Regions from separate parts of the Methylobacterium sp. GXF4 genome, predicted to be linked through region 4. Evidence: predicted binding sites of a transcription regulator. Region 4 holds the regulator's gene; each other region holds the start of a gene.
The links. Region 4 encodes LexA, which represses DNA repair genes until DNA is damaged. Its sites were predicted from a motif close to TGTTCNNNNTGTGTTCNG; they were not measured.

Region 1: the regulator LexA is predicted to act here: its motif matches at 4,766-4,783, upstream of WYO_RS28045 (UvrD-helicase domain-containing protein).
Region 2: the regulator LexA is predicted to act here: its motif matches at 1,488-1,505, upstream of parE (DNA topoisomerase IV subunit B).
Region 3: the regulator LexA is predicted to act here: its motif matches at 2,747-2,764, upstream of dinB (DNA polymerase IV).

The regions. Positions count from the first base shown of each region.
Region 1 is NZ_AKFK01000106.1:4,062-11,878, forward strand. Features, by position in the region: gene WYO_RS28025 (YbjN domain-containing protein) at 1-175, opposite strand, end outside; gene WYO_RS28030 (accessory factor UbiK family protein) at 465-749, opposite strand; gene WYO_RS28035 (hypothetical protein) at 895-1,131, opposite strand; gene WYO_RS28040 (PhoH family protein) at 1,264-1,980, opposite strand; gene WYO_RS28045 (UvrD-helicase domain-containing protein) at 2,398-4,755, opposite strand; gene WYO_RS28050 (AsmA-like C-terminal region-containing protein) at 4,931-7,817, shown strand, end outside.
Region 2 is NZ_AKFK01000076.1:37,966-45,782, forward strand. Features, by position in the region: gene topA (type I DNA topoisomerase) at 1-1,038, shown strand, start outside; gene WYO_RS20845 (hypothetical protein) at 1,084-1,272, opposite strand; gene parE (DNA topoisomerase IV subunit B) at 1,600-3,660, shown strand; gene WYO_RS20855 (PRC-barrel domain-containing protein) at 3,855-4,346, opposite strand; gene WYO_RS20860 (porin family protein) at 4,522-5,388, opposite strand; gene WYO_RS20865 (hypothetical protein) at 5,805-6,158, shown strand; gene WYO_RS20870 (DEAD/DEAH box helicase) at 6,344-7,817, shown strand, end outside.
Region 3 is NZ_AKFK01000022.1:3,232-11,048, reverse strand. Features, by position in the region: gene WYO_RS03485 (quinone oxidoreductase) at 1-186, shown strand, start outside; gene pncA (bifunctional nicotinamidase/pyrazinamidase) at 183-809, shown strand; gene WYO_RS03475 (hypothetical protein) at 904-1,104, shown strand; gene WYO_RS03470 (hypothetical protein) at 1,145-1,396, opposite strand; gene dinB (DNA polymerase IV) at 1,642-2,724, opposite strand; gene rimO (30S ribosomal protein S12 methylthiotransferase RimO) at 2,992-4,344, opposite strand; gene pabB (aminodeoxychorismate synthase component I) at 4,724-6,130, shown strand; gene WYO_RS03450 (aminodeoxychorismate/anthranilate synthase component II) at 6,127-6,750, shown strand; gene WYO_RS03445 (aminotransferase class IV) at 6,737-7,600, shown strand; gene WYO_RS03440 (DoxX family protein) at 7,597-7,817, shown strand, end outside.
Region 4 is NZ_AKFK01000050.1:52,907-60,723, reverse strand. Features, by position in the region: gene WYO_RS07105 (ComEC/Rec2 family competence protein) at 1-1,680, shown strand, start outside; gene lexA (transcriptional repressor LexA) at 1,674-2,393, opposite strand; gene WYO_RS07095 (biliverdin-producing heme oxygenase) at 2,734-3,288, shown strand; gene WYO_RS07090 (hypothetical protein) at 3,378-3,833, shown strand; gene WYO_RS07085 (hypothetical protein) at 3,857-4,069, opposite strand; gene WYO_RS07080 (divalent metal cation transporter) at 4,154-5,398, shown strand; gene fae (formaldehyde-activating enzyme) at 5,464-6,003, shown strand; gene WYO_RS07070 (Uma2 family endonuclease) at 6,004-6,564, opposite strand; gene WYO_RS07065 (hypothetical protein) at 6,688-7,155, opposite strand; gene WYO_RS07060 (response regulator) at 7,200-7,649, opposite strand; gene WYO_RS07055 (histidine kinase dimerization/phosphoacceptor domain -containing protein) at 7,646-7,817, opposite strand, start outside.

The DNA of each region.
Region 1 (7,817 bases), on a different contig from region 4:
CGATCCAGGTGAAGGCCACATGGTAGTCGGTCCAGCGGCCGGGACTGGTGATCGACATCTCGTCGGTCTCGGCCCGGTCGAAGATCCAGTCGCGCAGGGACGCCAAACGCTCGACGACGTCGAGCGGATGCTCGTTCCGGTCAGGGTCGTGGAAGTCGACGTGGAGAAGCGGCATGACGATCCAAAAGGACGGCCCGGAATCGACCCGGACCGACGTGACGGGGACGCGAGAAGAGTGTGAGAACACTCCGAGAACTTGATACGACCGGCGAAGACAGGCCGGGGTTGACGCGATCGACTGTCGAAGCTCTGCGGACATCGCCCCGCAGCCGCCGAATCACCCTATGCCTGACTATAGACCGGCCGTGACTCGCGACACAAAGTGCAGGTCACGCTCGGTGAACAGGAAACGAAATCATCGGCTGCGCTTCCTGTGCAAAAGCCTGAAGCGTTGCCGTCCGGACTCAGACGGCCTCGCTGAGCCCCGCGGCCCCGGCCCCGGCGCTGCCCTCCCGGGCCTCCAGGGCGGCCACACGGGCGGCGAGCGCCTCGTTCTGGGCGCGGAGATTGGTCACCATATCGCGCAGCACGTCGAGCTCCTCGCGGGAGGCGATGTCGAGGTCGCGGACGAGGCGCTCGACCTGCGCCTTGACCACCGTCTCGGCCTCGCGGCGCACGCCCTGGGCGGCACCGGCCGCATCGGTCATCAGGCGAGCGAGATCGTCGAACAGTCGGTTCGAGGGGGGCATCGTGGTCTCCCGGATCGGCCGGCTGCCGTTCGGCGGCCTGACTGCGCGATTCAGGGTGACGAGATAGGAATCCGCGGGGTGCGGAGCAACGCCCGAAATGCGGTCCGGACACGGAAGCGGGGCCCGAAGGCCCCGCCCGTCGCAATCACATGCGGCGCATCATCCGACGGTGCATCATCTTGCGGTGCATGTGCCGGTGCATCATCCGGCGCTCCATGCGCCGATGCATCATGCGGCGCTCCATCGGGGTCAGGCGGACCTGCGTCACAGCGTCGGGCGCCGTGATGCCCGAGGGGAGGCCGGGGGCGGCGCTGGCGGGCTGGACGAGGGCGGCACCGCCCAGCGAGGCCAGCACGGCGAAGGCGAAGGTCAGTTTCCTCACGAGGAGACTCCAATGTTCTGATCTCCGGGCATGACGCCCGGTTCATCCTCCCAAACGGGAGGTTCGGAGAGTCGTCTCGTGCCGGTGAGGGCACGGCGGGCCCGCGAGGACCCGCCGCCATCAACTTCTGGGTTAGAGATTCGTTTCCTCGAACGCCTTCACCCATTCGGCGCAGATGCCGGACCGGACGATGTCGTCGCGGGTGAACTCGACCACGGGGATCGGCATCATCCGGCTCTTGATCAGGTGCATGACCGTGCGCAGGCCGGAGGTCTCGCGCAGGTCGGTCTGGGAGACGTCGCCGTTGATGATGACCTGGCAATCGTCGCCGATCCGGGTCAGGAACATCTTGATCTCGGCCGTGGTGGTGTTCTGCGCCTCGTCGAGGATTACCAGGCAGTTCTTGAAGGTGCGCCCGCGCATCACCTCGAACGGCACGATCTCGATGTCGCCGGTCTTGAGGGCGATCTCGAAGGCGGCCTGGCCCATCCGCTCCTTCATGGCCTCGGTGAGCGGGGCGACCCAGGGGGCGATCTTCTCCTCGAGGGTGCCGGGGAAGAAGCCGAGCGAGCGGCCCGAGGGCACGTTCGGGCGGGTGATCACGACCTTGGAGATGCGGCGCTGGCGGAGCTGGTCGGCAGCGCGGGTCCCGGCGATGTAGGTCTTTCCGGTGCCGGCGGGGCCGAGGACGATCACCTGCGGGGAGCTGGCCAGGGCGTCGAGATACTCGGCCTGGCGGTCGGTGAGCGGTTGTATCGGGCTAAGGTTGCGCTCTTCGTCGAAGCGGGTGCGATGAATACGGGGCGTGCGGTCTTCAACCAGTTCAAGTCGTGTGCGGCGTCTCTTCATGGATCAACACTCCAACGGGACTTGCCAACCTGGATCTGTCGATGAACTGCCGTTTACCTTGTTGCTCCCGGATTTATTCTATTACGCAACTAATTCCGGCGCCATGCCGAAGGTTCCACCCCGTGCTATTCGCCTGTGGAGAGCGTCACGCCGCCTCGCCCGGGGTCGAATACGCTGTGCAAGCGTCGCACCAACGCGATTCGCACCCGACGATTGCGCGGCGGGTGTGACTAGGGGGTGACGGTTGATGCTGCGGCGCGGAAAAAGCCGTCCGGCTGGCAAGGCTGCATCAGGCCGATGGCCGGGAACACGGGGCGACGCGGCATCCTGCACGACCGCGATCCTCTCCGCCCGCACGGGCGAAGCCGGCCGACCCTGCCGCCCTGAAACGTCCGGGCTTGATCGGCGGGACTCACTTCATCCGGGCTGGATGAAGCTGTCGAGAACCATTTTCCGGCCGGCTTTATCGAAGTCAACGGTGAGCTTGTTGCCGTCGACGCCGGCGACGGTCCCGGGGCCGAACTTCATGTGGAAGACCCGCTGGCCGTCCTGGAACGCGGAGGGCGCGCCGGTCGACTTGGCGATCAGCTCGCCCTCGATCTGGCGCGGCCCGCCGGACCGGCCGCCCGGGGCGCTGCCGAAGCCGGACCGGTTGCCGGAGCCCGCGGCGGTGTTGGCCTGGGCGCGCTGCCAGCCGGGCGTACCGTAGCTCGACCCGAACGGCGTCGGGTTGCGGTCGAACCGCGAGGCGCCGGCCGAGAAATGCGCGGGCGCCTCGACCACGTCGACGGCCGATTCCGGCAATTCGTCGATGAACCGGGACGGGATGGTCGAGGACCACAGGCCGTGGATCCGCCGGTTGACCGCAAACGACAGCTTGGCGCGCTTGCGCGCCCGGGTCAGACCGACATGGGCGAGGCGCCGCTCTTCCTCCAACCCGGCCCGGCCGCTCTCGTCGAGCGCCCGCTGGTTGGGGAACAGGCCGTCTTCCCAGCCGGGCAGGAACACGGTGTCGAATTCCAGCCCCTTGGCGGCGTGGAGCGTCATCAGCGAGACCCGCTCGGCGCCCTCGGCCTCGGAGGCCTCCATCACCAGGGAGACGTGCTCCAGGAAGGCCGCCATGTCGGGGAATTCCTCCATCGAGCGGACGAATTCCTTGAGGTTCTCCAGGCGGCCGGCGGCGTCGGCGGACCGGTCCTTCTGCCACATCTCGGTGTAGCCGGATTCCTCCAGGATGGTCTGGGCGACCTCGCTGTGCGGCTGCGTCTCGATGAGGCGGGCCCAGCGGGAGAAGCTCTCGGTCAGCGCCCGCAGGGTCGCCCGGACCCGGGGCTTCAGTTCGTCGGTCTCGCACAGGCGCTGCGCGGCGATCAGCAGCGGCAGACGGTTGGCACGGCCGTAGGTGTGGAGCTGCTGCAGGGTGGCGTCGCCCAGGCCGCGCTTGGGCGTGTTCACGATCCGCTCGAAGGCGAGGTCGTCGCTGACATTCATGGTGACGCGCAGGTAGGCCAGCGCGTCGCGGATCTCGGCCCGCTCGTAGAAGCGTGGGCCGCCGATCACCCGGTAGGGCAGGCCGAGCTGGACGAAGCGATCCTCGATCTCGCGCATCTGCGCCGAGATCCGCACCAGCACGGCGATCTCCGAGAGCGGATGCTGCTTGGCCTGCAGGGATTCGATCGCCTCGGCGAGCTGGCGCGCCTCCTCCTCGGAATCCCAGGCGCCGGTGACGGTGACGCGCTCGCCCGGCTCGTCCTCGGTGCGCAGGGTCTTGCCCAGCCGGCTCTCGTTCTTGGCGATCAGGCCCGAGGCGGCGGCCAGGATATGACCGGTGGAGCGGTAGTTGCGCTCCAGGCGCACCACCACGGCGCCCGGGAAATCGTGCTCGAAGCGCAGGATGTTATCGACCTCGGCGCCGCGCCAGCCGTAGATCGACTGGTCGTCGTCGCCCACGCAGGCGATGTTTTTTCGCGATTGCGCGAGCAGCCTGAGCCACAGGTACTGGGCGACGTTGGTGTCCTGGTACTCATCCACCAGGATGTAGCGGAACCGGTCCTGGTAATTGGCCAGGATGTCCGGGTTTTCACGCCAGAGCTTGAGGCAAAGTAGCAGAAGATCGCCGAAATCGACGGCGTTGAGCGTCGCGAGCCGGGCCTGGTAGGCCGCGTAGAGCGCGCCGCCCTTGCCGAACGCGAAGGAGGTCGCCTCGCCCGGCGGGACCTGCTCGGGGCCGAGGCCGCGATTCTTCCAGCCGTCGATCGTGTGGGCCAGGGCCCGGGCCGGCCAGCGCTTCTCGTCGATGTTCTGGTCGGCGATCACCTGCTTCATCAGGCGCAGCTGGTCGTCGGTGCCGAGGATGGTGAAGTCCGACTTCAGCCCGACCAGCTCGGCATGGCGCCGCAGGATCTTGGTGCCGATGGCGTGGAACGTGCCGAGCCAGGGCATGCCCTCGCCGGCCGGGCCGATCAGCGCGCCGATCCGGTGCTTCATCTCCCGGGCAGCCTTGTTGGTGAAGGTCACCGACAGGATGTCGTAGGGGCGGGCGCGGCCGGTGGCGATCAGGTGGGCGATCCGGGTGGTCAGGACCCGGGTCTTGCCGGTGCCGGCCCCGGCCAGAACCAGCACCGGACCCTCCGTCGCCTCGACGGCGCGGCGCTGCTCGGGGTTGAGCCCTTCCAGATAGCTGGCGGCGTCCCGCCGGAGGGCGCCCATGGCGCGGGCGGCGATGGAGGTCGGAGCGCCGTCCCCGGCGGGCTGCGCGTGCGGGCCATTCTGCATTCCGCTTCCCTGGACCAAATCGCGAACGGCGTCGAGGGTGTTCGGGGCGGGGCGGCCCTCTGGCGCCGTCCGGGACTTATCGTGCTATGGCCGGTCGCAGGTTGCCCAGGGGGGCACGCGACGGCGGGGCATCACGGTGCCGCGACCGCGCGGGGTGGTTCGCGGAACGGTGAGCGTGCGTGATCTTCTGACCGCGCTGGCGGGCGCCGTCATCCTGGTTCTCGTCGCGGCGCTGGCCGTCCCGCCCGTCATCGATTGGCAGGCCCAGCGCGGCCTCGTCGACCGGGCGCTCGCCCGGTCCCTGGACGTTCCGGTCCGGACCGACGGCCGAATCGAGGTGCGGCTCCTGCCCTCGCCGCGGCTGCGCATCGACCGGCTGCATATCGGCACCGACCCGAACCGGCCGACCCTGGATGCCCGCTTCGTCAAGGCCGAGGTCGCGCTGGCGCCGCTCCTGAAAGGCGAGTTCCGCTTCACCGAGACGCGGGTGGGCCGCGCCGAGATCAAGCTCCCGGTGGCGGCGAGCGACGCCGTGCGGATCCCCTCCGACCTCGGCGAGGCCCTGCGCGCCCGCGACTTCGCCATCGAGGACCTGCACGTCCAGCAATTCCTCGTGACCACGCAGGTGCCGGCCACCGGCCGGACCGACCAGCTCTACGTCCAGGACCTGCACCTGCAGACCCCCGCCCTGATCGGGCCGTGGCGGGTGGAGGGCACGAGCGGCGGCGTCCCGTTCCGGGCGGTCAGCGGCACGCCGGGGGCCGACGGGCGGCTCGCCGTGAAGATCGCGGGCGGGGGCGACGCGCATCCGCGCTTCGAGGCGGATGCGCGCCTGGGCCTCGTCCCCAACGAAGCCGACGGGACGACACTGATCGAATCCGAGGGCTCGGCCCGCCTCGTGGTCGGGCCGCCGACCCAGGCGGCCGGCCCCTATCTGCCGTTCTCGCTGGGTGGGACGTTCAAGGCCCGCGGCGCGCAGGTGCGGTTCGAAGGTGTCGAACTCGCGATCGACCCGGGCGGGCGCGCCCTGCGGTTCGCCGGCACCGGCCGGCTCGATCTGCGCCAATGGCGCGCCAGCCTGAACCTGGAGGGCCGCCGCCTCGACCTCGACGCCTTCCTGACCTCGCCCGAGGGCCAGAACCTGATCGCCCGCGGCGTCCCGGATCTCGGGCGCGGCCTGCCGGCGATGCTCGACCTCGATCTTGCGGTGGGCAGCCTGGTGCTCGGCGGCGAGGAATGGTCGAACCTGGCGCTCGCCGGCACCGTCGAGCGCACGGGCGGCCTGCTGCTGCGCCGCCTGTCCGCGGTCGGCCCCGGCGACGCGGCCTTGAATGTCACCGGCCAGATCGAGGCGGCACCGTTCCGCCTCACCGGCCCGGTAGCGCTGAATGCCCCCGATTCCGAGCCGCTCGGGCGCTATCTCCGCCGGCTCGGCCTGGAGGGACCGCTGACCGCGCTCCTCGACGGGCGCCGGATCGAGGCCGCCGCCGACCTGTCCGCGGCCGCCTCCAGCCTGTCCCTGCGCAACCTGCGTCTCGGCCTCGGGCCGGCGCGCATCACCGGCAATGCCCGCTACACCGCCGCGGAGGCGGGTTCGCGCGGGCGCTTCGACGCCCAGATCCGCGCCAGCGGCATCGACATCGCCGCCCTGCCGCCTCTGGGCACCACCCTCGGCAGCCTGCGCGACCACGACCTCGCCCTGACCCTCGAGGCCAAGGACGTGCGCTACGGCCCGGCCGGCTCGGGCAACGGCACGATCGCGGCGAGCATCCAGTCGGACGGGTCGAGCCTGGTGGTCGACAGCCTCGACGTGGCGGATCTGGCGGGGGCGAGCGCGAAACTGTCCGGGCGGATCGGCGCGGACGGGACCGGCCGCGTCTCCGGGCGGCTGAAGGCCCCTGTGGCGGCCCCGCTGCTCGGCCTGCTCGAGCGGGTCTGGCTCGGCGAGATCCGCCTGCTGCCCGCCTTCCTGCGCGACGCGCCCCTCGACCTCGCCGTCACCCTGGACCGGGAGGGCGGCGCGGCCGACGCCCTGCGCAGCCAGGCCCGGGGCAATGCCGGCGGCGGCACCCTCGACCTGACGCTCGCGAGCCGCGGGACGCGGATCGAGGGCGGCACCGCCACGCTCACCGCACCCCGGGCCGGCATCTGGTTCGGGCGCACCGACATCGCCGGCCTGCAGCAGCCCGCCGAGCTGCATCTGAATGCCGAGCGGCCGGAGGCCGACACCCTGGCGCTGACCGTCAACGGCACGATCGCCGGCCTCAAGCTCGCCACCGCCCGGCCTATCCTGATCGGCGCCGACGCCCTGCCGAATGCCGGCGCAATCCGGGCCGACACCGCCGACCTCGCCCCGTTCCTGACCCTGGCCGGCGCCGCCCGGCTGAGCCCCGGCGCCTGGCCGGCCGACCTGACCTTCGTGCTGGCCAAGGATGCCGGCGACATCGCCGCCGACACGACCGGCAGGATCGCCGGCACCGCCTTGAGCGGCAAGGTTCTGCGGGCGCCGGGCGGAGCGCTCCGGGGACGCCTCAGCCTCGACCGCCTGTCGGTGCCGCAGCTTGCCACAGCTCTGCTGCTGCCGCCGGACCCGGCCAAGGCAGACCGCTTCGGGCCCGCGCCGCAGCCCATCGCGCCGTTCGCCCTCGATGCCCGGGTCGCGAGCCTCGATCTCGGCCGCGGCCTCACCGCCACGGAGGCGAACGTGGCCCTCGGCCTGGCCGACGGCGCCCTGACCCTGCGCAACCTCACGGCCAAGTTCGGCAGCGGGCGGATCGCCGGATCGGCCACGCTCACCCGGCGGGGGGCCGAGGCATCGGTCTCCGGCGAGGGCGCGCTCGACGACGTCGCGCTCGCCACCCTGGCGGGGTCCAGCCCGATCGGCGGGCGCCTGACCGCGTCCCTGCGCTTCACCACCCAGGCGGAGACCGCCTCGGGCCTCGCCGACACCCTGTCCGGCAGCGGCAGCCTCACGCTCAAGGATTTGAGCGTGCCGCAGGCCGACCCGTCGGCCCTCGGCCGTGCCCTCGCCCGAGCGGTGGAGATCGACGATCCCCTGCGGG
Region 2 (7,817 bases), on a different contig from region 4:
ATCGACTGGCGGGCGGTGCTGCGCGACTTCTGGAAGGACTTTTCCGCGGCGATCGGCGAGACCAAGGAGCTGCGCGTCACCGACGTGCTCGAGGCGCTCAACGGCCTGCTCGGCCCGCACATCTTCCCCGACAAGGGCGACGGCTCGAATCCGCGCACCTGCTCGGTCTGCGGCACCGGCCAGCTCTCGCTGAAGCTCGGCAAGTTCGGCGCCTTCATCGGCTGCTCGAACTATCCCGAGTGCAAGTACACCCGCCAGCTCTCGGCCTCCGGGGTCGACGGCGACGGTGACGGTTCCTCGGCCGAGGGCGGCCAGCCGGGCGTCCGGGTGCTGGGCAACGATCCCGTGACCGGGATGCCGGTGACGATCCGGGACGGGCGGTTCGGGCCCTTCGTCCAGCTCGGCGAGGCCTCCACCGAGAAGGATGCGGCGAAGCCGAAGCGTTCCTCGCTGCCGAAGGGGCTCTCCCCCTCCTCGGTCGATCTGGACAAGGCCCTGGCGCTGCTGTCGCTGCCGCGCGAGGTGGCGCGCCATCCCGAGACCGGCGAACCGATCCTGGCCAATCTCGGCCGGTTCGGACCCTACGTGCAGCACGGGAAGACCTACGCCAATCTCGGCAAGGACGACGACGTGCTGGAGGTCGGGGCGAACCGCGCTATCGACCTGATCGTCGCCAAGGAGCAGGGCGGCGGCCGGGGCCGGCCGGCGGCCGATCCGGGCCGGCCGCTGGGCAAGGACGAGACGAGCGGGCGCGACCTCGTGGTCAAGGCCGGCAAATACGGCCCCTACGTCACCGACGGCGAGGTCAACGCGACGCTGCCGAAGACCATGAATGCCGAGGCGCTGACCCTCGACGAGGCGATCGCGCTGGTGAATGCCAAGCGGGCGTCGGGCGGCGGCAAGCCGGCCAAGCGGACATCGGCCCGGAAGGCGCCGGCTCGGGCGGCGGCCGCGGACAAGAAGCCGGCGGCCAAGAAGGCCCCCGCGAAGAAGCCGGCGGCCAAGAAGAGCCCGGCGAAGAAATCGGGTGCCGGCTGAGAGCCGCGCCCGATCCCTTTGAGGACTTGGCGCGAACGCTTCGGGCTAAGCCAGATAGGTGATGGTCGCGGCCAGGGCGGTGGCGACCGTCGCCAGCGCGATGGTCAGGCCGTTCATCAGGAAGCGAGCGGGCGGCACGGAGGCCGTCTCCTCGTCGCACCCGAAGACGGTGCCGGCGGCGCGCTCGAAACGGATCAGGGTGAGGCGGCGGGCCTCGATCGCGGCGTTGCTCATCGACGGCGGCTCCCTGACCACGGTCAAGCTCTTTCCCGGACAAACGCGGCCGGAGCCGCGCGGTTCCGATCCGGGCGGCAGCTGAGGAAGCCTTAACCCACGATTGTGCAACGTCGCGATGACGGCTCCGTCGCGCCGGGCCGGCCGCGCCCCTCGCTCGCGGCGGCGCAGCATGCGATGGTAAGGCCGTTCGGCGACGCACCGAACGCTCTGGATGTTTCTGTTTTGTTCCGCTATGATGCGGGGATGAAGGCGCATGCTGCACGATCCGACGCCCGTCTGCCCAACACCGAGCCGGCCGATGCGCCGCGTTCGCGGAGGCCGCGCGTGAGCGATCCGGCGCGCGACCTGTTCGGGCCCGGTGGCAAGCCCTCGGCCCCGCGTCCGGCGGAGCCGCGGCGGCGGCTCGCGGAATCCGCCTCGGTGCCGACCATCGCGGCGGCTGAGCCCGAGGCCGGCTACACCGCCTCCGACATCGAGGTGCTGGAGGGGTTGGAGCCGGTCCGGCGCCGGCCCGGCATGTATATCGGCGGCACCGACGAGCGGGCGCTGCACCACCTCTTCGCCGAGGTGATCGACAATTCCATGGACGAGGCGGTGGCCGGCCATGCCAGCTTCATCGAGGTCGAGCTCGAGGAAAGCGGCTCGCTGGTGATCACCGACAACGGCCGCGGCATCCCGGTGGACCCGCACCCGAAATTCCCAGGCAAGTCGGCGCTCGAAGTCATCATGACGACGCTGCACGCGGGCGGTAAGTTCGACTCGAAGGTCTACGAGACCTCGGGCGGCCTGCACGGCGTCGGCATCTCGGTGGTCAACGCCCTGTCCGACCTCCTCGAGGTCGAGGTCGCCCGCAACCAGACCCTCTACCGCCAGACCTTCTCCCGCGGCCACGCGCAGGGGGCGCTGGAGCTGGTCGGCCGGGTGCAGAACCGGCGCGGCACTCGGGTGCGCTTCCACCCCGATGCCGAGATCTTCGGCTCGCTGAAGTTCGACCCGCGCCGCCTGTTCAAGATGGCGCGCTCGAAGGCCTACCTGTTCGGCGGCGTCGAGATCCGCTGGCGCTGCGCCCCTGCCCTGCTCGAGGGCCTGGAGGACGTGCCGGCCGAGGCGGTGCACCGGTTCCCGGCCGGGCTGCGCGACTATCTTGCCCGAGATATCGAGGGCAAGGAGCTGGTCACCGAGGCGATGTTCACCGGCAAGGTGACAAAGCCCGGCTCGCACGGCTCGCTCGAATGGGCGGTGGCCTGGATGGTCGCCGAGGACGGCTTCTCGCATTCCTACTGCAACACGATTCCCACCCCGGAGGGCGGCACCCACGAGGCGGGCTTAAGGGTCGCGCTGCTGCGGGGCCTGCGCGAGCATGCCGAGCGCGTGAACCAGGCCAAGCGCATGACGGCGGTGACCACCGACGACGTCATGGCGACCTGCGCGTCCATGCTCTCGGTGTTCATCCGCGAGCCGGAATTCCAGGGCCAGACCAAGGACAAGCTCGCCACCGTCGAGGCGCAGCGCATCGTCGAGACGGCGGTGCGCGACGCCTTCGACCATTGGCTGGCCGCCTCCCCGGCCCAGGCCAACAAGCTGCTCGACTGCGTGATCGACCGGGCCGAGGAGCGGCTGCGCCGGCGCCAGGAGAAGGAGGTCGCCCGCAAGAGCGCGACCCGCAAGCTGCGCCTGCCCGGCAAGCTGGCAGATTGCTCGGCCGCCGGCACGGCGGGCTCCGAGATCTTCATCGTCGAGGGCGATTCGGCCGGCGGCTCGGCCAAGCAGGCCCGGGACCGGACCACCCAGGCGATCCTGCCCCTGCGCGGCAAGATCCTCAACGTCGCCTCGGCCTCCCGGGACAAGCTCGGCGCCAACCAGCTGATCTCGGACCTGACCCTGGCGCTCGGCTGCGGCACCGGCGCGGCCTTCCGCGAGACGGATCTGCGCTACGACAAGGTGATCATCATGACGGACGCCGACGTGGACGGCGCCCATATCGCGTCGCTGCTGATCACGTTCTTCTACCGGCAGATGCCGAAGCTGATCGACCGCGGGCACCTCTACCTGGCGATCCCGCCGCTCTACCGGCTGCAGCAGGGCTCCAAGGTTGCTTATGCCCGGGACGATGCCGACCGGGAGCGGATCACCAAGACGGTGTTCAAGGGCGGCAAGGTCGAGATCGGGCGCTTCAAGGGCCTGGGCGAGATGATGCCGGCCCAGCTCAAGGAGACCACCATGGACCCGAAGAAGCGCACGCTCCTGCGGGTCGCGGTGCTCGACGAGGCACGGGAATCCACCGGCGACACGGTGGAGCGCCTGATGGGCAACAAGCCCGAGGCCCGCTTCGCCTTCATCAGCGAGCGCGCGGCCTTCGCCGACGGAGTCGATCTGGATATCTGAAGCGACGGGGCGCCTACGGGATTGCGCTCCGTCATTGCGCGCGCAGCGAAGCAACCCAGGGTAGCCTGACCTGGAAAAACGTAGCGCCGCGCTGGGCTGCTTCGCTCCGCTCGCAATAACGGCGAGGGAATCGCGGACTGACTTTGAAGCGGCGCGCCTGGATCGCAACCGCATCCAGTCCGGTACCGGTCAAGCTACTCCGCCGCCATCGCCTTGACCGGGTCGAAGGGTTGGGCGGCCGCGACCGTGTCGGTGCTCATGTGGAGCACGGCCGAGAATCGCTCCCCGCCCGGGCGCAGCACCAGGGCGCCGGGCTCCACGGCGATGCGCTTGCTGCCGAGCCCCAGGGGGCCGCCGACATCCAGCACCACCGCCTTGAGGGCCCCGCCATCGGCGATCAGCAGGTCGTCGACCGTCCCGACCTTGTCGCCGGCCGCGTTGCGCACCGTGACGCCGATCAGGTGAGAGGCCAGGACGGTGGCCGGCTTGACGCCCTGCCGCTTGACCGCCGCCTCCGCGCTGGCCGCAATCGTCAATGGGCCGCCGCCAGCGCCGCCGGTCGATGTTCCCGGCCCGGTGCCCGGCAGCACCGTCTTGTTGCCGATCACGCTGGCATCCTGGGCTCGAGCCGGGAGCCCGGCGAGGCTGAGGAGAGCCAGCGGTAGCAGGAGAAGGGATTTGCGCATCGGGATCGCTCCGGCGCAGCCGAGCCATCCGCGCGCCGTCGGTGAAAAGCGGTCGCGGCGGCGGCTGTTCCCGTCGTCCCTGTCGCAGCGCGCATCCGGAAACGACGAAGGGCCCGACCTTGCGGCCGGGCCCCCGTTGAGACGGCGCCGGCTGGGCCGGTGCCGATCGTCGAACTTAGTACGAGCCGAACTTGTAGTTCAGGCCGGCGCGGACGACGGCGAACTCGGTGTTGGCGGCGGCGCCGTTGAGGTACGCCACGCCGTTCGGGGCCAGCAGGTTGCCGTAGAACACGCCACCGGCGGTGTTCTTCTGGCGGTCGAGGTTCACGTACAGGCCTTCGATCTTCAGGGTCACGGCCGAGGACTTGAAGAAGTTCAGGAACGAGTCGGTGGGCAGGGCGTACTCGATGCCGCCGCCGACGGCGTAGCCGGAGCGGAAGCTGTCGCGGAAGCGGTTGCCAGCGAAGTTCTGGTCGTCCTGGCCCGAGCCGTAGGCGTAACCGCCGGTGGCGTACACGAGGGTCCGGTCGAAGGCGTAGCCGAGGCGGCCGCGCACGGTGCCGAAGTAGTCGAGGCCGTTGCCGCTGGTGGCGACGAAGGCGCGGGGGGCCGAGAACGCGGTGCCCGGAACGCCGGTGACGCCGTAGTTCAGGGTGCCGTTGGCGCGGCGGGCGAAATCGACATACTGGGCGTCAGCCTCGATACCGACCACGACGCCCGAGCCCGGCGTGAACTGGTAGTTGTAGCCGATCTGCGCGCCGCCGGTGAAACCGTCGTTGTTGCTGCGGTTGTTGACGCTGACGACGGCGTTCGTGTTGGCCGAGTTAACGAGCGAGCCGGACGGCAGGGCGTAGTTGGTGGTGTTGCGGCTGCTGGCGTCGAAGCCGTAGCCCGCGTTCACACCCACGTAGAAGCCGGTCCAGGTGAACACCGGCACCGGCGTGAACACCGGCGGCGGCGCAGCGCGACGCGGCAGGTCGGCCGCGGAAGCGGCGACGGTCATGCCGGCGAGAACGGTCGATGCAAGAAGAACTTTTTTCATGGTGCCATTGGTCCTGGGGTTGGCTTGAGCCGGCTGCCTTCTAGGCGCTCTCGGTCAGCGGGTCTGTCGCTTTCCTGCAACAAGCTCGGCCAGACTAGCGTGGTCTCGTCAACGAAAGGTGAAGGTTACGCGCACAGATTCCCCGTCCCGGCGTGAAACTGTGTATCAGAAGCTGCATCAACGCCCCGACAAACCCTGAACATTAGTCGGTCGGTCTGACGGGGTGGCGATGGTATCTAGGCGGTCTGCGGGCCGTCATTGATCCGGGTGGCACAAACCGCGTTCGGCGACGCTGTTTTATTGCGGTCCGCCCGGCGCTCTAAAGCGCGGTCTTGTGTCAACAGGCGGTTAACCCTGTCGGCTTTAGGATCCGCTTCAGCCGTCGCCGGCTTCTCGGGCGACGGAGAGGAATGCCCATGCTGCCGCCCGTCGAACGGCCGACGAAACCGTTCGGGACCCGCCGGCCGGCCGCGTTCGACGCGGCACCGGGCGCGACGCCGGAGCCCAGGGCGGGTGGCGCGGCCCGGCCCGCGGGGTCCCTGGCCTGGGCGTTGCGCATCTCGGGTCTGGTCGGGCTGCTCGCCCTCGTGGCGACCCATCAGCTCGCCCGGCTCGGCCAGACCATCCCGGCACCCACTCAGCTTGCCCTCGGCGGGCGCGGGGTTCCGGCCGATCCCGAGACGACCGGCTCGATCACCGCCGCCGGTGCTGCGCGCGCGACCCACCTCGACCCCTGCTTGTTGCCCGCCCTGGACCGCCCGCACCCCTGATCGGCTGTGCGTGGGACCCGGATGCGCGCATTGCGAGATTGACAAGCAGCGCCAAGGCCCTAACTGACTGGCCCATGCGCCCCGCGGCCACGGGAGCGTTCGTGCGCCCTATCAGAGCCTTTCCGAGCCGTTGCCGCGACGGTGTCCACCGCGCCGGCCGGGCGCGCAACGGTTCCTGAACGCAGATGCCTTTTTCCGACCTGGGACTGAGCGAGAAAGTCCTCAACGCCGTCGAAGCGGCGGGTTACACCGAGCCGACGCCGATCCAGGCTCAGGCCATCCCCCATGTGCTGGCGCGCCGGGACGTCCTCGGCATCGCCCAGACCGGCACCGGCAAGACCGCGGCGTTCACGCTGCCGATGCTGACGCTGCTGGAGAACGGCCGCGCCCGGGCCCGGATGCCCCGCACGCTGATCCTGGAACCGACCCGCGAGCTGGCGGCCCAGGTGGTCGAGAATTTCGACCGCTACGGCACCAACCACAAGCTCAACGTCGCCCTGATCATCGGCGGCGTCTCCTTCGCCGACCAGGATGCCAAGCTCACCCGCGGCACCGACGTGTTGATCGCCACGCCGGGCCGGCTCCTCGACCATTTCGAGCGCGGCAAGCTGCTGCTCACTGGGGTCGAGCTGCTGGTGATCGACGAGGCCGACCGGATGCTCGACATGGGGTTCATCCCCGATATCGAGCGCATCGTGAAGATGGTGCCGTTCACCCGGCAGACCCTGTTCTTCTCGGCGACCATGCCGCCGGAGATCGAGCGGCTGGCCGACATGTTCCTGCACAACCCGCAGCGGATCGAGGTGGCGCGGCCGGCTTCCACGGCCTCGACCATCACGCAGCGGCTGGTGGCGGTGGGCTCCGACGGCCATGCCAAGCGCGAGCGCCTGCGCAGCCTGATCCGGGGCGAGGCCGAGCTCAACAACGGCATCATCTTCTGCAACCGCAAGCGCGACGTCGCGCTGCTGCAGAAATCGCTGGTGAGCCACGGCTTCGACGCCGCGGCGTTGCATGGCGACATGGACCAGCGCGCCCGCACCACGGCGCTCGACGCCTTCCGCAACGGCGAGACTGCGCTCCTCGTCGCCAGCGACGTGGCAGCCCGCGGCCTCGACATCCCGGCGGTCAGCCACGTCTTCAACTTCGACATCCCGCACCACCCGGAGGATTACGTCCACCGGATCGGCCGCACCGGCCGCGCGGGCCGCAGCGGCACCGCCTACACCCTGGTCGCCCCCGGGGACGACCGCTCCCTCGGCGCCATCGAGGCGCTGATCGGGCAGCCGATCCCGTGGTTCGACGGCGACCTGTCCACGGTGGCTGATCCGTCGGCCGATACCGGCACGCGCCATCGCGGCCGGTCGGGCGAGGGTCGCGGCGGGCGGCGTTCGGGCAAGTCCGAGGGCCGATCGTCCGAGAAGCGCGGCTCCGAGGGCCGCTCCTCCGAGGCCAAGGCGGTTGAGGACAAGCCCGAGGTTCGGGCCGAACCCGCGCGGGCCGAGGCCAAGTCCAATGGGCGCGGCGAGGCCGGCGGCCGTCAGCGGTCGCGCGGAGATTCGGCTGGCCGGCGCGGCGAGGGGCGTTCGGCCCCGCGTCCCGAGCCGGTGCGCGAGGAGCGGTCGCGCGAGGAGCGTGGGCGCCGCAACGATCCCGACGGCG
Region 3 (7,817 bases), on a different contig from region 4:
ACGCTGGCGACCTTCTCGTCCAACCGCGCCACCCTGGAGGAGGCGGCCGCCCGCCTGTTCAAGGTGGTCGGCGACGGCGCCGTGAAGATCGCCGTCAACGCGACCTACCCGCTCGCCGAGGCGCAGCAGGTGCACCGGGACCTGGCCGGCCGGGAGACCACCGGCTCGATCGTGATGCTGCCGTGACACCCGGCGCTGCCGACCTGCTCCTCGTCATCGACGTGCAGGTCGATTTCCTGCCGGGCGGGGCCCTCCCCGTCCCGGACGGGGACGCGGTGATCGGGCCGGTCAACGCGCTCCAGCACCGTTTCCGGCACGTGGCGCTGATGCAGGACTGGCATCCGGCCAACCACGTCTCCTTCGCGGACACCCATCCCGGGCGGGCCCCGTTCGAGACGGTGGCGCTGCCCTACGGCCCGCAGGTTCTGTGGCCCCGGCACTGCGTCCAGGGCAGCCCGGGCGCGGGCTTCGCGCCGGGGCTGGCCACCGACCGGGCGAGCCTGGTGGTCCGCAAGGGCCTGGACCCGCGCGTCGACAGCTACTCGGCGTTTCTCGAAGCCGACCGCACCACCCACACCGGGCTGGCCGGCGCGCTCACCGAGCGCGGCATCTCCCGCGTCGTCCTGTGCGGCCTCGCCACCGATTTCTGCGTGCTCTGGAGCGCGCTCGATGCCCGCGCGGCGGGTTTCGACGTCTGGGTGGTGGCGGATGCGGTGCGCGGGATCGACCTCGACGGGTCGGTCGAAGCGGCCTGGGCCCGGATGACGGCGGCCGGCGTGCGCCGGATCGGCTCCGACGCGATCGCCTGAACGCCCGCGGGAGGCGAACCGCCGCATGCGCGGCGGGCGACCGCCCGGAGCCCGACGCGTTGGCCCGGCTCCGGAACCCGACAGGAGTCAGGCGATGTCATCCAAGCACCCGAAGACCGAGACCCCGACCGACGCCGACCTCAAGGGCAATCCCGGCATCGGCACGTCCAAGGGCATGAGCGGCGCCGACCCGGAAGACCTGGAGGCGGATTCGACCTTCGAGGGCGACGTCGAGAACGAGACCAAGCCGGACGGCGGCATCGACCCGAACCATCGCCCGCGCAAGAACGCCTGATCCAGGAAGCCCGGGCCTGCTTGGCCCGGGCCGCTTCGTGTCAGCGGGCGCGGGCCGGCGCCCTCGACCGCTGCGGCGCGGTGATCGCATCGGTGGGGGCGGTCCCGTCGCTGAGGAAGCCGTAGCCCGGGCTGCCCGATGAAACGTAGAGCTGCGGAGGGCTCGCGGTGTAGCCCCGCAGGAGGGCGGCGTTGGCGGCCCCGAACGACGCGGTGTTGTCGGCGCGGGCGGCGCCCGCCGGCACGCCCAGCAGCAGAGCGGCCGCCAGGGCCAGGGAGAAGGGCTTCGACATGGGGCGGATCCTTTGATGTGGGCGCGGTTCGGGCGATCCTCGACAGCACGGGATGACCCCCATCTGTGGTTGCCGAGCCGCAGCCGACGTGTGGCACCGCACAATGGACGCGGCAGCGCACCATGGTGCGCCTGCGACGGATCGGAGCATCATTCCGAAAGGTGGTGTCCGGCCCTCGGGAAAAAGGAGGATGCGACACCGGGAACCCGGCGCATCGGTCCGGTCCCGGCCGCCCGGACGCGCGCCTAGAGCCCCAGCCCGAGCTGCAGCGGCTCTTCTTTCTCCCCCTGCTCGAAGCCCGAGAGCGCGATCCCGATCAGCCGGGCGCTGCGCCTGAGGGGAAACAGGCCGGCGAGCAGGTCCAGGCCGATCCGCTCGAGGGCGGCCCGGTCGGCCACCGGGACGGAGAGCGACTTCGCCCGGGTGACCTGCGCGAAATCCGAGAATTTGAGCTTCAGGGTCACGGTCCGGGCCCGCATCCCCTTGGCATCCGCCCCGGCCCAGACCTTGTCGAACAGGGGCGCGAGCCGCGCCGCCAGGATTTCGAAGGCGGCCGTATCCTCCGAGAAGGTGGTCTCCGCCCCGATCGACTTGCGCACCCGGTGTGCGCGCACCGGCCGCATGTCGAGCCCGCGGGCGACCGCGTGGTAATAGGCCCCGGCCGACCCGAAGGCCTCGCGCAGCCGGTCCGGATCCCAGGCGCGCAGATCCGCCCCGGTCTCGATGCCGAGCCGCTTCATCTTCGCCTCGGTGACCGGCCCGACCCCGTGGAACCGGCCGATCGGCAGGGCGGCGACGAAATCCGGCCCCATGGCCGGCGTGATCACGAACAAGGCGTCGGGCTTGCGGTAGTCGGAGGCGACCTTGGCCAGGAACTTGTTGTACGAGACCCCGGCGGAGGCGACGAGGCCGGTGCGCTCCAGGATCTCGGCCCGGATCGCCTTGGCGACGGCCGTCGCCGTGGGAAGGCCCAGGAGATTCTCGGTGACGTCGAGATAGGCCTCGTCCAGGGCCACGGGCTCGATCACCGGCGTGTGCCGGGCGAACACCGCCCGGATCTCTTCCGAGACCGCCCGGTAGACCTCGAAGCGCGGCTTCACGAACAGCAGGTCCGGGCAGAGCCGCCGGGCGGTGGCCGACGGCATGGCCGAGCGCACGCCGAACCGGCGCGCCTCGTAGCTCGCGGCCATCACCACGCCCCGCTCCCGGGAGCCGCCCACGGCGAGCGGCAGCCCGCGCAGGGCGGGATCGTCGCGCTGCTCCACGGAGGCGTAGAACGCGTCCATGTCGATATGGATGATCTTGCGGAGGGCGACCTCCGGATCCATCGCCGCCTCGGGGTCCGGCTCGAGTTCTTGGTCTGTTCCGAAAGAGCGCGGCGGGGCGGCGGGGTCAAGGCGGGTCGCGCGCACCTCAACAGGGATATCCGCCTCACCCCCCTCATCCTGAGGTGCCGCGTCGGCGGCCTCGAAGGAGGCTTCCAGGGATCGCGCGGCCGGCTGGAGCCTCCTTCGAGGCCTCCGCTGCGCTGCGGCACCTCAGGATGAGGGAGTGGGTCGGAGGCTCGTCCGATCCCGCGCGGGCGGCGGGCCGCCTCAGGTCACGCTGCCGTAGAGGTCGTAGGCGTCGGCCCGGTCGATCTTCACCGTGACGATGTCGCCGGGGCGCACCGGGCGCCGGAAGGCGGCGTGGACGGTGCCGTCGATCTCGGGGGCGTCGGCCTTCGACCGGCCCTTGGCGATCCCGCCCTCGACGGAATCGACGATCATGGCCAGCCGCTTGCCGACCTTGGCCCGCTGAAGCCGGAGCGAGATCGCGTTCTGCGTCTCCATGAACCGGCGCTTGCGCTCGGCCTTCAGCTCCGGCGGCACGAGGTCGCCCAGCGCGTTGGCGGTGGCGCCGGCCACCGGCTCGTATTCGAAGCAGCCGACGCGATCGAGCTTGGCCTCCTGCAGCCAGGACAGCAGTTCCTCGAACTCGGCCTCGGTCTCGCCGGGGAAGCCGACGATGAAGGTCGAGCGGATGGCGAGGTCCGGGCAGGTCTGCCGCCAGCTGCGGATCCGGTCGAGCTGGCGCTCCTGGTTGCCGGGCCGGCGCATCCGCTTGAGCACGGAGGGGCTGGCGTGCTGGAGCGGCATGTCGAGATAGGGAAGGACCTTGCCCTCGGCCATCAGCGGGATGACCTCGTCCACGTGCGGGTAGGGATAGACGTAGTGCAGCCGCACCCAGGCCCCGAGTTCGCCAAGCTCCTTGGTCAGGTCGTAGAACTTCGCCCGCACGCTCCGGTCGCGCCACGGGCTCTCACTGTAGCGGACATCGACGCCGTAGGCGCTGGTGTCCTGCGAGACGACCAGGAGCTCCTTGACGCCGGCTTTGACCAGTTTTTCCGCCTCGCGCAGCACGTCGCCGGCCGGGCGGCTGACGAGGTTCCCGCGCAGGGACGGGATGATGCAGAAGCTGCAGCGGTTGCTGCACCCTTCCGAGATCTTCAGGTAGGCGTAGTGGCGCGGGGTGAGCTTGATCCCCTGCGGCGGCACCAGATCGAGGAACGGGTCGTGGGCCGGGGGCACCGCCTCGTGGACCGCCGCCAGCACGGATTCGTAGGCCTGCGGCCCGGTGACCGCGAGCAAATCGGGATACTTTTCGCGGATCTCCTCGGGCTGCGCGCCCATGCAGCCGGTGACGATCACCCGGCCGTTCTCGGCCATGGCCTCGCCGATCGCCGAGAGCGATTCCGCCTTGGCCGAATCCAGGAACCCGCAGGTGTTGACGATCACCACATCCGCCCCGTCGTGGCGGCGGGCCAGCTCGTAGCCCTCGGCGCGCAGATGCGTGAGGATCCGCTCGGAATCGACCAGCGCCTTGGGGCAGCCCAGCGACACGAACGAGATTTTGGGGGCGGCCCCGGGGGTAGCTCCCTGAGGTGCGGGCGTGGCGGTTGCGGTCATGGTCGCATTCGGAAGACGGGGCGGACGCCACCCTCGCGTGCAGCCGGTGGATCGGGTCGCACGGAGCGCGCGGATGGGCGTTCGGGATCGCGCCCTATAGCGGTTCTAACGCGCTCGCGCGAGACCGGCCGCCGCAGGGGTGCCCGGCCCGGTGCGGGAGGCTGGCGCCACGATCGAAACTTGGCTGTTTGCAGGGCTTTGCCGGCGGCTCCTGAGATCCCACATCAGGTCCTGCCGGCCTTCTCCCACGCCCGGGACGGGTCCCGACCGCCCTCGACGGGCGCGGCCTTGCGCGGAACTGCCGCTTTCCCCGCGGCATCGCCTGTGCAACGGCAGCGCGCGGGGCGCGTGCCCTCAGGACATGAGCCCGAACCCGGTCATGTGGACCCAAGCGATCTGGACCCAAGAGATCTGGACCCGAGAGATCCCCGTCATCGATCCCGTCGCGGCGGCCGCCCAGTTGCGGTCCCTGCCGGATCTCGCCTTCCTCGACAGCGCCATGCGGCACGACGCGCTCGGCCGGCACTCGATCGTGGCCGCCGACCCGTTCGCGCGCTTCCGGTTTCGCGACGGGCGCGCGACCTTGGACGGGCGCCCGGTCGAGGGCGGGCCGTTCGCGGCTTTGCGGGCCTGCCTGGCGCCCTACCGGGTCGAGCCCGATCCAAAAAACCCGTTCCCGGGTGGCGCCATCGGCTATCTCGCCTACGATCTCGGGGCGCAGCTCGAGCGGGTCGCGGCCCCTGCCCGGCGGGCGGGGCTCACCGACGACATCGCCGTCAATCTCTACGACACGGTGCTGGTGATCGACCACGCCGCCGGCACCTGCCGGCTCGTCGCCACCGGCTTCCCCGAGACCGAGCCGGCGGCCCGGCAGGCGCGGGCCGAGGCGCGGCTCGCCGCCTTCGCCGACCGGCTCGGCACCGAGATCCCGCCGGAAGAAGCCCCGCCCCGGGCCGCAAAAGACCTCGTGTGGCGCTCGAACTTCGACCGGCAAACCTATGAACGGGCTGTCGAAAAGGTCCGCGCCTATATCCGGGCCGGCGACATCTACCAGGCCAACATCGCCCAGCGCTTCAGCGCCGACCTGCCGGCGGGTTTCGACCCGTTCGCGCTCTACCGACGCCTGCGCGCCACCAATCCAGCGACCTTCGGGGCCTATCTGGAACTCGAAGGGCTGACCGTCGCGTCGTCCTCGCCGGAGCGTTTCATCCGGCTCGATGGCCGGCACGTCGAGACCCGGCCGATCAAGGGCACAGCCCGCCGGCTCGACGATCCGGAAGCCGACCGGGCGGCGGCCGAGGCGCTCCTGGCCTCGGTCAAGGAGCGGGCCGAGAACGTCATGATCGTCGACCTCTTGCGCAACGACCTGTCCCGGGTCTGCGCGCCGGGCAGCGTCGCCGTGCCCACCCTGTGCGGCCTCGAGACCTACGCCAACGTCCACCACCTCGTCTCGGTGGTGACCGGGACGCTGCGCGACGGGCTCGACGCCCTCGACCTCCTGGAGGGCACCTTCCCGGGGGGCTCGATCACCGGGGCCCCGAAGATCCGCGCCATGGACATCATCACCGAGATCGAGGGCGATGCCCGGGAACTCTATTGCGGCGCCATCGGGCGGATCGGCTTCGACGGCGCGCTCGACACCTCGATCGCGATCCGCACCGTGTTCATGGACGACAGCCAGGCCGTCCTGCAGGCGGGCGGCGGCGTGACCCTGCTGTCGGAGCCCGGCCCGGAATACGACGAGACCCTGGCCAAGGCCGCCCGGGTGTTCGAGGCCTTCGCATGATCCTCGTCCTCGACAATTACGATTCCTTCGTCTTCAACGTCGTCCGCTACCTGGAGGAGCTGGGCGAGACGGTCCGGGTCGTGCGCAGCGACGCGCTCGACGTCGCCGGCATCCGGGCGCTCGCCCCCGACGCCCTGGTGGTGTCGCCGGGCCCCTGCACCCCCGCGGAGGCCGGCATCTCCCTGCCGGCGATCCGCGACCTGTCCGGCGAGGTGCCGATCCTCGGCGTCTGCCTCGGCCACCAGGCGATCGGCGCGGCCTTCGGCGGCACGGTCGCGCGGGCGCAGCGCCCCCTGCACGGTCAGGCGACCCCGATCGAGCACCGGGGCGAGCGGCTGTTCTCCGGACTTCCGGCGCCGATGCCCGTGGGCCGCTACCACTCCCTGGTGGTCACCCCCGGCCCCGACATGGACAAGCATCTCTCGGTCGACGCGGTCTCGCAGGAGGGCGAGGTGATGGCGCTCTCGCACCGGACCCACCCGACCTACGGCATCCAGTTCCACCCGGAATCGGTGCTGACCGAGGGCGGCCACGCCCTGTTCGCCAACTTTTTGAGCCTCGCCCGCGCCTGGCGCGACGAGCACGGCCATCAGGACGGGCGCGACGATGCTGTGGCGTGACGGGACGATCGTCCCGGGAACACGGGCGCCCCTGGACCACACCGATCGCGGCCTGACCCTGGGCGACGGCCTGTTCGACACGGCGCTGGCGCTGGGCGGCCGGGTGGCCTTCGAGGAGGCCCATATCGCCCGGCTCGTCGCCGGGGCGGAGACCCTCGGGATCCCCGCCGAGGCGGACAGAATCCGTGCGGCCATGCGGGCGCTCGCTGGACAGGGCAGGGGGGAGGCGGACCGGTTGGCGATCCGCACCACCCTCACCCGGGGCTCCGGTCCGCGCGGGCTGAAGCCCCCGGCGGATCCGCAGCCGACCCTGTTCGCCACCGCGGCGCCGAGCGCCAAGGGCGCGGCCTTCGCGCCCCTGCGGCTGTGGCCGACCGGGATCGCCCGCAACGACACCTCGCCCGCCGTCCGGCTGAAGACGCTCGGCTATCTCGACGCGGTGCTGGCCGCCGGGGAGGCCGCCGCGTCGGGCTTCGACGAATCCCTGTTCTGCAACACGAGAGGCCGCGTCGCCTGCGCGGGCACCGGCAATGTCTTCGCGCTGTTCGGCGACCGGCTGGTCACGCCGCCGCTCGCCGACGGCGTGCTCGCCGGGATCGTGCGCGCGGAGGTGCTGGGGCTCGCCGGGGCGTGCGGCTTGCGCGCGGAGGAAGAGTCCCTGTCCCTGCCCGAGTTCCTCGGCGCGGAGGCGGTGTTCCTCACGAACTCCCTGCGGCTCCTCGCCCCCGTGACGGCGATCGGCGCCACCGCCTTCGCCAGCCCGAACCACCCGGCCGTGGCCCGGCTGAGTGCGGCGCTGCGAAGCGCAATCGCCCGCGCCTGCGGGGTCGCGGAAGACCGGGTCGGATGACCGGGCCGACATCCGAGACCTGGCGCCGCCGGCTGCGCTACGCCCTGGCCCTCATCTATGCCGGCATCGGGATCGTCCACCTCGTGGCCGCGGACGCGATGCTGCCGCTGATGCCGGATTGGGTGCCGGCGCCGCGCCTGGTGATCCTGGCCACCGGCCTGTGCGAGATCGCCGGGGCGATCGGGCTCCTGACCCGGTCGCTGCGCCGGGCGGCCGC
Region 4 (7,817 bases):
TTCGCCCGGGATGCCTATTTCCAGGGGATCGGCGCGGTGGGCTCGCTGATCGGCGCGATCACGGTTCAGGCGCCGCCCGCACCGCCGCCGCTGCGCCTGCGGCTCGCGGCCCTGCTGGACGAGGCCCGCAACGCGCTGACGCGCCGGATCGCGCAGGCCGAGGGCGGCCAGGCGGGAGCGGTGGCGGCCGCGCTGGTGACGGGCAAGCGCGGGCTGATCGGGCCGGCCGCCAACGACGCGCTCCGGGCCGCGGGCATCTATCACGTCGTCTCCATCTCGGGCCTCCACATGGTGCTGGCCGCCGGCGTGGTGTTCTGGCTGGTGCGGGCGGCCCTGGCTCTCATCCCGTTCTGCGCCCTGGTCTGGCCGATCAAGAAGATCGCCGCCGGGTTCGCGATGCTGGGCGTCACCGCCTATTGCGCCTTCTCGGGCTGGGACATCGCCGCCGAGCGCTCGCTGATCATGACCCTGATCATGCTGGGCGCGATCCTGGTCGATCGACCGGCTTTGTCGATGCGCAACATGGCGCTCGCCGCTTTGATCGCCCTGGCACGGGAGCCCGAGGGCCTTCTCGGGCCGAGCTTCCAGATGTCGTTCGGGGCGGTGGCCGGGCTGATCGCCTGCGCGCGGCTGATCGAGGGCGGCCTGTTCCGGCGGCCGGGGGCAGGGCGGATCGAGCGGCTCGTCGGCTCCGGCCTCGCGGCCGTGACCGGCACCCTGGCGACGACGCTCGTGGCGCAGATCGCCACCGCGCCATTCGCCACCTACCATTTCCAGACGATCCAGCCGTTCGGGCTGATCGGCAACGCCCTGACCCTGCCGCTCGTCTCGCTGGTGGTGATGCCCGCGGCGGTTATCGGGATCCTGGCCTATCCCTTCGCCCTCGACCGGCCGGTCTGGTGGCTGATGGGGCAGGCGGTGGGCGGCATGCTGGCGATCTCGGAATGGATCGCCGGCTTCGATCGGGCCACCCTGGTGCTGCCGGCTTTCGGCACCGGCGCGCTGGTGCTGCTGGCGGCGGGGCTGCTCCTGGCCACGCTCCCGGTCTCGCGGCTGCGCTGGCTCGCCCTGCCGCCCGCCCTACTGGGGCTCGGACTCGCCGCGATGCCGGACCGCTTCGATCTCTATATCGATCGGCAGGGCGGCGGCGCGGCCGTACGCGGGACCGATGGACGCCTGGCGGCGCTGGGCAGCCCGTCGGCCTTCGTGCTGGAGCAGTGGCTCAAGGCGGATGGCGACGGCCGGTCGGCCAAGGCGGTCATCGGCGGTGTCGCGCAGAGCGGACGCTGCGACCGTCTCGGCTGCACCGCGCGCCTGCCGGATGGCCGCGCCATCGCCCTGGTCCGCGACCGGCGCGCCTTCGCGGAGGATTGCGCCCGGGCGGCGGTGCTGATCACCCGGCTCGCCGCGCCGCCGACCTGCCACGCGCCGCTGGTGATCGACCGCCGGGCGCTCGCCGCCCACGGCGCCGTCGCCCTTCGGGCCGACCGCGCGGGATTCACGGTTCGCTATGCCCACGACGAGGGCCGCTCCGTTCCCTGGCGACCGTCCCCCAATGCCGGGCCGTCACCAGTGCAGCGGACCGAAATGCCCGCTCCCGGCGCCCCGATCCCGTCCGAGCCCGACGCCGCCGGTCCCGAAGCCGGGCCCGGCGACGCGCCGACCGAGCCGCTTCAGTAGCGGCGGACGAGGCTGACGAGCCGGCCCTGGATCTGGACCCGGTCGGGTCCGAGCACGCGGGTCTCGTAGGCCGGGTTGGCGGCCTCCAGGGCGATCGAGGAGCCGCGGCGACGCAGACGCTTCAGCGTGGCCTCCTCGTCGTCGATCAGCGCCACGATGATGTCGCCGGTATTGGCCGTGTCCTGCTTGCGGATCACCACGAGGTCGCCGTCGAGGATGCCGGCATCGACCATCGAATCGCCGCGCACTTCGAGGGCGTAATGCTCGCCGCCGGCCAGGAAGTCCGGCGACATGGTGATGGCGTGGCTCTGGTTCTGGATCGCCGAGACCGGCGTACCGGCCGCGATCCGGCCCATCACCGGAATCGAGATGGCGCGCCCGCCATCATCGATCATCCGGGTGGTCGCGGGCTGGGGCGGCAGCTTGGACTTGCCACCTTCGACCACGCTCGGGGTGAAGCGGCGGGGCTCGGCCGGCGGCGCGGCGGCCTGCGACAGGCTCTCGGGGATGCGGATCACCTCGATGGCCCGCGCCCGATTCGGCAGGCGCCGCAGGAAGCCGCGCTCCTCCAGGGCCGTGATCAGCCGGTGGATGCCCGACTTGGACTTCAAATCGAGGGCGTCCTTCATCTCGTCGAACGAGGGCGGGACGCCGCATTCCTGCATGCGGCTCTGGATGAAACGCAGGAGGTCCAATTGCTTGCGCGTGAGCATCGACGGGGGACTCGCGGCTTGGCGGACCGCATCGACGCGGCCTCGGAAACAAATCACGAACACGTTAAACGTTCCGCAAGTGTTCCGCAAGCCTGATCCGGCCAAGCTTGATGGGCCGAGGCGCCCTGTCGCGCAAGCCTGCGCACTCTGCCCCTCGGCCTCACGGTGACCTGAATCGCATCGGATGGTCCGGACGCTATGAAGGTTCGTGCCGGACGGCGAGGTCCCGACCTCGACCCGGATAGAATTGGACTCGACCGTCTGGAACGGTCGCGTGCCCCATCAAGACATGGGTCGAATGGACGTCTCAACATCCGATATTGTCGAACCGGGCAGCCGCGTGAAGCGCCTGCGGTCCGCGACGGCGGCGGCCCATGATCAGCTCGACCGGCGGGTCATGGCGGGACAGCCCTTCGCGAGCCTCGAACGGTACGCGCTGTTCCTGCAGGTCCAATACCGATTCCATACACGGGTCGATCCGCTCTATCGCGACGGCGCGCTGGGCTTCTTCCTGCCCGATCTCGACGGGAGGCGCCGTCTCACCCTGATCGCGCAGGATCTGCGCGACGTGACCGGCCGGATCCCCGACGCAGCCGCGGAGGACGGGGACGCGATCGATCCCGTGGCCGGGCTCGGCTGGCTCTACGTCGCGGAGGGCTCGAATCTCGGCGCCGCCATCCTGATCAAGGAAGCCCGGAAGCTCGGCCTCTCGGAAGGCCACGGCGCCCGCCACCTCGCCGGGCATCCGGACGGACGCGGGCTGCACTGGCGGCAATTCACCACCGCGCTCGACCGGATCGCGCTCGCGGGCGACGGCGAGGCCCGCGCCGCCGCCGGCGCCACGGAGGCGTTCCGGTACGTGCACCGGCTCGTCGGGGATGCGTTCGGGGGCTGAGCGCCGGTCGGGGCGACAAACGCATTGACTGGTCAAGCGGGGCCGTTTCAATGCGCCACGGGGCTGGAACTGGGCTTGGGATGACGAGGATGCGACGGCGCGCGGCTCTGCTGCCCATCGGCTGGGTGAGTGTCGGCCTGGCCTTGGCCGGCTGCACCACCGGATTCTCGTACATCTCGCGGAACTACGTCGCGCTCACCCCGCAGGTGGTCACGATCGGCTGCAAGGAGCCCTACGAGGTCTACGACAACCGGCAGCTGCGCCGGATGCTGATCGTCTCGAACGCGCTGCGCGAATATGCCGGCTGCAATCTCAGCGAGGTGCGGATCGATCCCGATCCGGCGGCAAGCCGGGTGAAGCGGTTCCGCACCGCCGCCCGCGCCTATCTGGACGAGACCGTGCGGGAAGATTGCCGGATCACCGGCGAGACGGTGTTCGACCCGCAGAAGAGCGAGTTCGCCTATGCCTGCGACGGACCGATCGAGAAGCGGGGCACGGTGGTGCCGCGCCTGCCCGGCCGCAATCCGGGCCTGAACCAGCAGTAATTCTTTTGAGGCCCGAGGACCGGTCAGGTTCCGGGCTTCGGAAACGTGCGCTCGGCGGCATCGCCGGCCGCCGCCAGCAGGGCGCGGGCGAAGGCGCGGGCTTCCGACCGGTCCAGCACGATGGCCGCCGTGACCGGGCTGCCGCCGAGGTCGGCGAGGGCGAGTTCCAGCCGCACCCCGTCCGGGACGGCACTCGCCTGGAGGCTCCAGCCGCCGCGATCCGTGCTCTTGGTCATCACAACCCCTTCCTGCCTGGCAGACCCGAAAAAACGCCGCAGGCTCCCGCCGGAACGGCCCGCGCCCGCCGCTGTTCCGATCCGGTGCCGCACGCCGCTTCCCTGCCTCGCCTGTCCACCCTGCTCAAGACCGCCGGCCCCGGTCTCGTCGTGATGCTGGCCGATACGGATGTCGGCAGCCTCATCACGGCGGCGCAGAGCGGTGCCCGCTGGGGCTACTCCCTGTTGCTGCTGCAGATCCTGCTCGTGCCGATCCTGTACATCGTCCAGGAGCTCACGGTCCGCCTCGGGACCGCAACCGGCCGCGGCCATGGGGAGCTGATCCGCGCGCATTACGGGCCGATCTGGGCCTGGATCTCGTATGCCGGCCTCGTGGTCGCCGGGATCGGGGCGATCGTCACCGAGTTCTCCGGCATGGCCGGCATCGGCGACGTGTTCGGGGTGCCGCGCCTCGTCAGCCTCGGATTGCCCGCCGCCCTGCTTCTCGGGCTGGTGTTCACCGGGAGCTACCGGCGCGTCGAGGTCGTGGCGATCGCGGTCGGGCTGTTCGAGCTCGTGTTCATCGGGCTCGCCATCGCGGCCCGGCCGAATCCGGGCGACATCGTCGCCTCCTTTGCCCACATGCCTCTCGGCGACAGCTCCTACCGGGTGCTGATCGCCGCCAATATCGGCGCGGTGATCATGCCGTGGATGATCTTCTACCAGCAATCGGCGATCGTCGACAAAGGCCTCGGCTGGGACCATGCCCGGACTGCGCGGCTCGATACCTTCGTGGGTGCCGTGATCTCGCAATGCGTGATGGGTGCGATCCTGATCGCGGCCGCCGCCACGATCGGCCAGGCCGGGCAGGGCACCAAGAACGGCCTCGAGACGGTCGGAGACCTCGCGGGCGCCTTCACGCCGGCGCTGGGCCCCTGGCTCGGGCAGGTGGTGTTCGGGGTCGGCATCGTCGCCGCGGCCTTCGTGGCCCTCAACGTCGTCGCGCTGGCGCTCGCCTGGGGCTTCGGCGACGTCACCGGCCGCCCGCATTCCCTCGAACAATCGCCCCGCGAGGCGCCGGCCTTCTACGGCACCTTCGCCCTGGTCGTCGTGGCGGGGGCGGTCACCGTGCAGCTCGTGACGAATCTCGTCGCGCTCAACATCGCCGTCGAGGTGATGAACGCGCTGCTGCTGCCGCTGGCGCTGGGCCTGCTGATCCTGCTCGCCACCCGGGCCCTGCCGGAGGACAGACGGGTGCGGGGCGCCTACAAATGGGTGGTCTACGGCGTGTCCGGCCTGACCGTGGCGTTCGCCATGATCGGCGTGCTCGACGGGGTCGGCCTGCTCTGAACCGATTGACGCCGCCGCCTCGATGATGTCTCCCCGGGCGGGCTGACAGAGTGGAGTCGCGACACATGCAAGAGATCTGGTTCCGCACGGGCGAGGCCACCGTGCTGGCGGCCGAGGGCCAGTACACCGACGCGATGCCCGAGGTGCTGATCGGCTCGGTGCGCGGGCCGGTGGGCCAGGCCTTCGCGTCGATGATGGGGCAGGTCCAGGGCCATACCCGGATGTTCGTGGTGCGCGACCTCAACCAGCTGGTGCGCCCGGCCACGATGATGACCACCAAGGCGACGATCCACACGGCCGAATATGTCGAGCTGCTCGGCGGCGTCGTCCAGGCGGCCACCGGCGACGCGATCGTGGATTGCATCATCGAGGGCGTGCTGCCGAAGGACGGGCTCGACGAGCTGTGCATGATCATCATGATCTGGCTCGACCCGCGCTGCGCCGAGGACGACAACCTCGACCGCAAGGACCTCTACCGCACCAACTACGAGGCGACGAAGCTCGCCATCGCCCGCGCCCTCAAGGGCGAGCCGACCGTGGACGAGCTGATCGCCAACCGGAAGACGGTGAAGCACTACGCCCTCGAGGACGTGATCGAGTATTGATCAGCGTCGCGCCCGCGCCAGCGTGGTGCGGGCGTAGACATCGCCCAGCCGGCACTCGAGCCCGGCTGAGGCGATGACGAGCCGGTCGTCGGGATCCGTCATCCGACGACGGACCCAGCCGGACCCGGTCCGCTCCGACAGGGTGACGTCGAAGGCTCGTTGCTCGACGAGGAGCAAAGCCTCGCACATCGGCAGGGCTTCGTAGCCGGCGAGCTTCACGTCGATCTTTCGACGATTGAGGCTCGATAACCGGCGCCTGTCGCTCGGTGAGATGATTTCAACGGCGAGGTAGAGTGTGCCGACGACGTTCTGGCCCGGCTCGAACTCCGCCAAGTCGATGATGGCGATGTCGGGGACGTAGGTATGTCCTCGGATCGTAGGGCTGAGATCGATCGCAGGATTCGGGACGGCAATCCGACCGGGCGCCGTGCGCTCGAGGGCGTCGTTCAGCAGGCGGTCCAGATTGCTGCTGATGATCTGGTGGTCGATGCTGGGCTGAGCCTGCATGACGAAGCAGCCCTCGATCAGCTCCCACTTTTCCTCGTCGGGGCGGGAGGCCACGAAATCCTGGAACGTGACGTGCGGCTCGGCCGGCCGCGGCCGTGTGGCGAACGCTGTCATGGCGAGTCCGTATAGGATGGCGCAGCCAGGATCGGACCGGCCGGCGCACCGGTCAAGCCGGCGTCACCGCGGCGGGATCCGCCCCACCGAGCAGAGGGTGCGCATCGCGCTGCTGCCGGGGTCGGTGTAGCAGGAGGCCGACCAGCCGTTCTGCTGGATGAACGACTTGCGCCGCTCCGAGAGGGCGGTCCGGTACGCGTCGGCGATGATCGGCTCGACCCGCGCGGCCGGCTCGCCCACCAGGATCTCGGAGGCCGCCGCCAGGTCGCGGAAGAAGGCCGCCGAGGGGCTCGGTTCGGCGGAGGTCGCCTGCACGATCGGCTCGGCCCGGCAGGTCACGTCGAACTTGATCGGGCCGGCGAGCCGGATGTCGATGCTGGGCCCGGCCCGCTTCCCGACCTTGCCGCCGATCGCCCCGGCGATCTGGTGAGCGAGGTCGTCGCAGGGCTCCGCCCGGGCGGCGGCCGGCAGGCCGGCCAGGGCCGCGAGGACGAGGGCGAGGAGCGGGCGCGGAACGGCGACGTTTGGCATGGCCGGCACTCTACGCGCGGCGCCCGGCCTGTCGAGGGCCGGGTTCAGGCCCGCATCTGGGCGAAGCTCTTGAGCAGGGCCGGGGCGACCCGCATCCCCACCGGCACCAGCTCGGCCGGGGGCGGGCAGCGGACGCAATCCTCGAGATAAGCGAGGGAATCTTCCAGCACCGAGCCGGTGAAGGGCTTGGCGATCACCGCCGTGGCGCCCTCCAAATCGTCCGAGAGCGCCCGGGCGTTGGCGGTCATGAAGGCCGCCGTGATGCCGCCGATATCGCGCACGGCATGGGCCACCTCGACGCCCGAGGAATCGTCGCCGAGCCGCAGATCGATCAGCACCAGTTCCGGGCGGGTCTCGTGGATGAGGGCGATCGCCTCCCCGGCCGTCATGGCAGTGCCCACGACGCGATAGCCGGCCGCCTCCAGCATCATCTCGATCTGCATCAGGATCAGGGCCTCGTCCTCGACGACGAGGATCCGCATCGGCTCGCTCATGTGGCCTCCAGACCGGTAGCCATCTCGCGGGGCAGGCGGACGTTGACGATCGTGCCCGGGTCGTTCGCCTGCCAGGCGATGCTGGCACTGAGCTGGCGGCACAGGGTGCCGATCAGCCGCTTGCCGAATGAGCGCTGCTCCATGACCTGCACGGGCATGCCGACGCCG